2 regions of the Desulfobacterium sp. N47 genome follow, and region 2 is predicted to be linked to the other one. Evidence: riboswitches for the same ligand, from Rfam matches in the RefSeq annotation. Region 2 holds a riboswitch; the other holds the start of a gene.
What was found. Region 2 has a riboswitch for cobalamin ahead of VXK47_RS07510 (TonB-dependent receptor). Riboswitches for the same ligand answer to the same signal wherever they lie in the genome.
Positions count from the first base shown of each region.

Region 1: it holds a riboswitch for cobalamin, as region 2 does, so the genes downstream of both, thiC (phosphomethylpyrimidine synthase ThiC) here and VXK47_RS07510 (TonB-dependent receptor) in region 2, are expected to answer to the same signal.

Region 1 covers NZ_JBAMMY010000285.1:12,629-16,195, reverse strand. Annotated here, with positions in the region: gene VXK47_RS18140 (DUF5131 family protein) at 88-879, shown strand; cobalamin riboswitch at 1,709-1,907, shown strand; gene thiC (phosphomethylpyrimidine synthase ThiC) at 2,005-3,327, shown strand; gene cobT (nicotinate-nucleotide--dimethylbenzimidazole phosphoribosyltransferase) at 3,464-3,567, shown strand, end outside.
Region 2 covers NZ_JBAMMY010000122.1:2,639-6,205, forward strand. Annotated here, with positions in the region: gene VXK47_RS07505 (TonB-dependent receptor plug domain-containing protein) at 1-1,449, shown strand, start outside; cobalamin riboswitch at 1,602-1,796, shown strand; gene VXK47_RS07510 (TonB-dependent receptor) at 1,930-3,567, shown strand, end outside.

The sequences.
Region 1 (3,567 bases), on a different contig from region 2:
AAATAAGTAAATATGACATGGAAAGCAGATAGCATTAAAAGAGAACACCAATAGACATCAATTATTTATTATAGAGGGGTACAAAGAATGAAAAAGGAATTCAAAAATCCTGAAATGAGTGATGGAGGTGAAAACTGGAATGTCGTTACAGGTTGCGACAAATACAGCGACGGATGTCAGAATTGCTATGCAGAAGATTTAGTTGAATGGCTTAAAGGAATGGGACAGCAGGTGTATAAGGATAATGGCTTTAACTTAACAATACATTATGATAGATTGTACACGCCGATAAACAAGATGGCAAAAAAACCTAAAAAACCAGTAAAAAGTTTTGTTACAGATATGGGAGACCTCTTTCATAAGAAAGTGCCAGACGATTTTATTTTCAAGGTATTTGAAACGATGCTAAAGGTTCCGCAACATCGCTTCTATGTACTTACCAAAAGAGCCGAACGTCTTGGTGAGCTTGGTCCTCTTTTGCCTTGGAAACCTTGGATTTGGGCGGGAGTAACGGTTGAGGCAGATAAATATATTGATAGAATAGACCATCTAAAAAAACTTCCATCAGATGTTAACAAATTTTTAATGCTTGAACCACTTTTAAGTCCAATGCCAAAACTGGATTTGAAAGGAATTGATTGGGTTGTTGTCGGTGGCGAAACCAACAGCAAAATGAAATTCAGAGAAATTAAAGAAGAGTGGGTTGTAGATATAAGAGAACAAGTTAAAAAAGCAGGACTTCCTTTTATGTTTAAACATTGGCCAGGTAAAACGCATAATATAAAGGAAGCATTTTTAGAAGGAATGATATGGGACGAATATCCTGAGACATTGACACAAAATATCGATTGGGATTTATACAAGAAAACAGTCCAATAAATGATGCCTAAAATAATATTATTAATATATTTAATATGTTAGCATACAAGTACCCCGTCTTTTACAGGCACCCATACTATGCCAATTTATTAATTTTTGAGTGTCTTACGAATTGTTGATTAAATTTGAAAATAAAGTGGAAAGAAGCGGATATGGATAATTAAAGCAGGATTTCGGTATTATGGTATGATAATATACTGTTATTATTATATTGTTATATTATCGATATCGGGTTAAGATAGGAAACAGCGGGGTTCAGCTTTAACTGTCCCCGCCATCTTGTTCGAGACAAAGATTAAAATAGAAAATAATTGCTTTGCTAAAAAATATGATTTTTTGGTCAACACTTGGTCAACACATTGCAGAAAATAGCCTTCTGTTTCCCCTAACGGCCCTTTGCTTCCTGATTAATATAAGTATCTACAATCAAAAGACAATCCATCTTACCCGGCATATCCCTATGACCCTCTAAAATGCTCTTACTTTACATTGAGGGGGTAGTGTCCCACGGGCGTGCGGGTTCAAATCCCGCCTTCGGCACCATCTATAATAAGAAGAGGGTTAACCCAAAACTGGGTTAGCCCTCTTTTGGTTTTCAAGGTCTTGATCATGCAATTATTTTTATATCTCAACCTGATCGAAACCTTTGGCAAGAAGAAGAAAGCATAAGAGATGTTTTTATAGCTTAAGCAATTGTCATAAATCTGTTCCGATTGGGTATGGGTACTTACGCTATAATAAAAAATTCTGGAAAAAAATGGAAAATATTGATAAACCGTTTTTTTCCTATTGACATTTCCGTTGCAATTTAGATATGTTCTATAAAAAATTGTATTTGAGGATGTTCGGCGCACGGAATACGGTTTGAATCCGTAACGGTCCCGCCGCTGTAACCCTGCCGCTGCATTAGCGGAACCCTTTTAGCATTGCTATGCCACTGTTTTGACAGACCGGAGAGGTTTATCATGATGGGAAGGCGGCTTCAAGGGCGGGGGAGTCAGAAGACGAGCTGAATATCTTATGATCCAAAGAGCTTGATGGCAAAGGGTTCTGGTAGGCAATATCGCCTGTCGGAGCCCTTTTTTTATTTCCGGCGGGGTAAATTCATTGTATAAAGGTGAGGATATGAAGACCCAGATTGAAAAAGCAAGAGAAGGAATTATTACTGAAGAAATTAAAAAGGTTGCATTGAATGAAGGTTTGTCCGATGAAATCGTAAGACAAAGAGTGGCTTTGGGAGAAATAGTAATTTCAAGCCACCCGAAACGTAAAGATCAGAAAATAGTAGGAATAGGCAAAGGCTTGAGAACAAAGGTCAACGCTTCAATCGGAACATCTTCGGACATATGTGATATTGATGCTGAAGTCAGAAAGGCTATGGCAGCAGGGGAAGAAGGCGCTGATACGCTTATGGAGCTTTCTGCAGGAGGAGATCTTGATGCAATCCGCCGGGCCGTGCTTGCAAATACTGCTTTGCCGGTTGGAAATGTGCCCTTGTATCAGGCATTCAAGGAAACCACGGCAAAATATGCAAATCCGGGAAAACTTGATCCCGAATACCTGTTTGACCTTATAGAAAAACAGCTTGATGACGGAATCAGTTTTATGGCTATCCATTGCGGTATAAACCGGTATACCATAGAACGCTTAAGAAAACAGGGTTACCGTTACGGGGGTCTTGTTTCAAAGGGTGGGACGTACATGGTTGCATGGATGGATATAAACAAAAAGGAAAACCCGTTATACGAGCAATTTGATCGCGTCTGCGCTTTGATGAAAAAATATGACGCAGTACTTTCTCTTGGAAACGGCATCAGAGCCGGAGCCATTCACGACAGCCATGACAGGGCGCAGATGGCGGAAATGATCATAAACTGCGAACTCGCCGAGTTGGGGCGTGAAATGGGATGCCAGATGATGGTGGAAGGTCCCGGGCATGTGCCCCTGGATGAAATCGAAGGAAACATAATGCTGGAAAAGAGAATGAGCGGAAATGCACCTTACTATGTTTTAGGACCTCTTCCATTGGATACAGGTGCAGGATATGATCATATCGTATCAGCTATCGGAGCCGCCAATTCAGCCCGTTTCGGTGCTGATCTGGTATGCTACATCACACCTGCCGAACACCTTGCGCTTCCCAATGAACAAGATGTGCGGGAAGGTGTCAGGGCAACACGGCTTGCTGTTCGTATCGGCGATATATCCAAATATCCCGACAGGCGCGAAAGAGAAAAAGAAGCCGCGATGGCCAGACGTGATATGCGCTGGGATGATCTTGAAAAATTGCTTATGTTTCCCGATAAGGCAAGAGAGGTCCGTCAGAGCAGAGCGCCTGAAAATACACAAACCTGCTCCATGTGCGGAGATTTCTGCGCCATGAAAAAGGGTATGGAAGTTTTTTCAGGTGATATCGGCGGCGATAAGATTTCATGCGCAGGAAAATAATTTTGGAATAATATACAAATTAGTTTAACATTGTATGATGGTTAGAGGATTCAAGCAAGATTCTTAATAAACACTTGAACCCTGGAGTCCTTGAACCCTTGAACCCTTTTTCGAAACAACCAAAAGGCATAATGCTATGGACAAACTCGATAAAACAATAAACGCTATTTTTCCTCCGGACGCACCATTTTACGAAACTGCTCTTGAGCGCCTGGCTCAACAGGCCCGTCCGGCAGGAAG
Region 2 (3,567 bases):
GTTTGGCTTGGTCCGGGAGGTTCTGCAGGAGCTATAAATATTGTTACCGGAGATTTTTCGGGAAATACTTCAAAAAAGAAGGATGGCGACAAAGCAAGCTTGAAAATTAATAGCGGATCTTATGGTGCCGCAAATATAACTTCCTCATATATGTTGCATCAGGATTCGGGAAAGCTCTTGTTTACCATAGGCGCCGGTCATAAAGACGGGAAACGGCCCAACAGCGACAGCGACAGCGGAAATGCAAGTTTTAACTGGCAGACAGAAGGACAAACCGGAATCCGGTACGACTTAAACGGCAGGTATTTTCATTCCTATCATGGCTCTCCCGGTCCCATTGACAATCCTACGCCTGACGCCAGGCAGCGCTATCAGAAAGGATCTCTGGATTTTCATATCAATGGTTTTACTGATGATATGATGGAATATAAAGTAAAGTCCTACATGGATTTGACGGATCTGTACGACCAATCCCAGACCGGCAGCCGATCAACGCTTGATGAGCATCGGGCAGGAATAAGCGCTGAAACCACATGGAAGCCTGAGGACGGAGTCTTTGCCCTGCGTTTGGGAGGATTGGCTGAAACAAACAGGGTGGATCATAACTTTTCAGGAGACCATCACAGAGAGAAAGTTTCTTTTCACAGCCAGTATGACCGTGAATTAAATAAATTAACGGCTACTCTGGGACTGAGGGGGGATCATACCAATGATTTCGGGTTTTTTCCTGCCTTCAATGCAGGGCTTAGCTACGCCCTGGGATCAAATACCGTGGTTAAGTCAAGCGCCGGATACTCAGTGGAAATCCCTTCCTTTAATCAATTATATCAACCAAGTCATGGCTCTATTGACCAAGTGAGGGGAAACCCTGATCTGGACGAAGAAAAGATATACTCCTTTAATCTGGGCATGGAGCACAAAATCAAAAAGGACGTGGTTTTTAATGCTTCAGTGTTCAGAACAAATACCAAAGATATTATTATCTACCAGAGGGGAAATGATCTGATTTATCGTCCGGTTAATGTTTCGCGCGCCTATAAGCAGGGGGTAGAGTTGGCGCTAAAGTCGGAATGGACCAAAAGTATTTCGACGGAACTATCTTATATTTACCAGGATACCAAAAATAAAGAAACCGGAGGCGAACTGTCATACGCACCGGATCATAGCCTTAAAATTACCGGAAAATTTGTACTACCGACGAAGACCAGAGTTGAAACCATATTAAAGGCCGTCAGCCGTCAATACAGCAGCCCTAACACTCCCCAGTCCCAGAAGCTTGATGGTTATGCAGTAGTAAATATGAAGGTGATTCATCCTGTTAACATAAAATCGTGGCCAAGTGAAGTATTTGTTCATATCGATAATCTGTTTGATACCGATTATGAGGTTCATGCAGGGTATCCGGATGACGGTTTCAGCTTTTTGGCAGGTGTGAATATTAATTTCTGATTTAACATGGATAAAGGAATACGAAGCTTATGATATCAGTTTGCAAGATGTAAAATATCACACAATATAAGGTTACATTCAGGTGCTTTTTTAGCATATGGCGGCATGTGAAATGCCGCCCTACAGGATGTGATGTAGGGCAAGATTCCCCCTTAGCAAAAGGGGGATAAGGGGGTTGTTTGCAATCCGCCATACTAGGGAACCCCGTGAAAATCGGGGACGGGCCCGCCGCTGTAATCGGGGACAAAAGCTGCATTAATGCCACTGTCTGTTCATAAGCGGATGGGAAGGCGCGGCAAATAGAATAATCCGATAGTCAGAAGACCTGCCTGAATGTTTGTGCGTTTTCCGCGGACAAGAGAGCGCAGCAAAGATCATGAGGATAAAAAAAGGGATATCCCCGGATCAATTAATATTGGTCCGGGCTTTTTTTTGCCCGGGCCCATGCAAAAATACATCATCTGAAAAAGGAGAAGAAATATGCTTGGGGATTATCTGATTAAGAAAAGAATTCTGATCATGACCTGCATGGTTTGGCTTTTTGCAGGCAATCTTGTGTGGGCAGATCAGTCGTCCAATGTCATGGATGTGGTAACAGTAACAGCAGAGCGGTTTCCTGTGAAAGAAAAACAAAGTCCTCATTTTGTTACGGTCATCTCTTCTGAGGAATTGAAAGACAGCGGCGTTGACAATCTGTCTGATGCAGTGAAGCGCATCGGCGGTTTTTCATACAAGGCATATGCGCCGCTGGGCGTCTCCCACGGCGGCATGAACAGCACAGCTTCCGTTCGTGGCGTAAAAGACGGCGAACTTGTGCTTATAAACGGCTCACCAATACAGGGCGCTGCAGGCCATGCCTATGACCTGAATACTATTCCTGTTGAGCAGATTGAACGCATTGAAATTTTGAAAGGAGCCGCCTCAACCCTCTATGGAGCTGATGCGATGAGCGGCGTCATAAACATTATAACGAAAAAAACTATTCAAAAAACGGCTGTTGGGGGCTCGGTTGAATTCGGAAACGAGGGATACCACAATCATGGTTTTTCAGCTTCATTGCCGGATGTGAATATAGGATTTAATTATAACCATCTGGGCAGCCAAAAGGAAATATCCCGCAGCTTTACTCGAAAATACCGCTACGATCTGGATAGCACTGATAAATATGCGTGGAATTTCAATGCTACCCTTATGGAAAATCTTCATCTGGATTATTTGGGCTCATATTACGAAACAGGTTTTGAAAAGCATTTCGACGGTGAGAAAAAACCAATGGAAGGTACTAAGCAGGAGCATTTAAAAAATTTTCTGAATGTACGGTATGAAACACAAAATTTTAAAGCCAAGATTTTCGGCAATTATGATGAAATGCGCCGGGATGAATACACCAGCCCGGGCGAGCCGGAAGATAAGAATAAAAATTATAATTCCGGCATTGAGGCAGACTACCGCTTTGAGCTGTCAGACTGGCAATTGACCGTTGGTTCAGACTGGATCCATCGCGGAGCCGATTACAACAACCAGTACGGCAGACACCATCGCAACGATTATGCCCCCTTTGTTCATCTTAAAAAAACATTTTGGGAGCGTTTAACGGCTACTGCCGGGGCACGGGAGCAATTCATAGACGGAGAATCCGGAACCGATAACTATAACCGTTTTTTGCCCAGCTTCGGTCTGAACTTAAAAACAACGGAGGCTATTAACCTTTATGCCAATGCGGGAAAGGCATTCAGGGCTCCTACATTTAACAATCTCTATTATGAGAGTTCGTTTATGGTGGGAAATCCGGATTTAAAACCTGAAGAAGGCTGGACTTACGAAACCGGAATAAAATACGATGACGATCTCTTTCGCTTAAGACTCGCTGCTTTTTATATGACGTATAAAGACAAAATCGAAGTGGATCGCTCCGAAGGTTATCCGCAAACCTATTTCAATGCAGGGGATTATGCAAGCAAGGGCATTGAATGGGAAACCGGTGTAAGTCCTTTTTTTAACAATAAAGGATGGCTAAAAAATATCTTATTCTACACATCCGGCTATTGGGCGGAGCCTACGGCCGATGATACCGAAGGCAAGGAATACCAGATCGGTCCAAAACTGCAAACAAACATC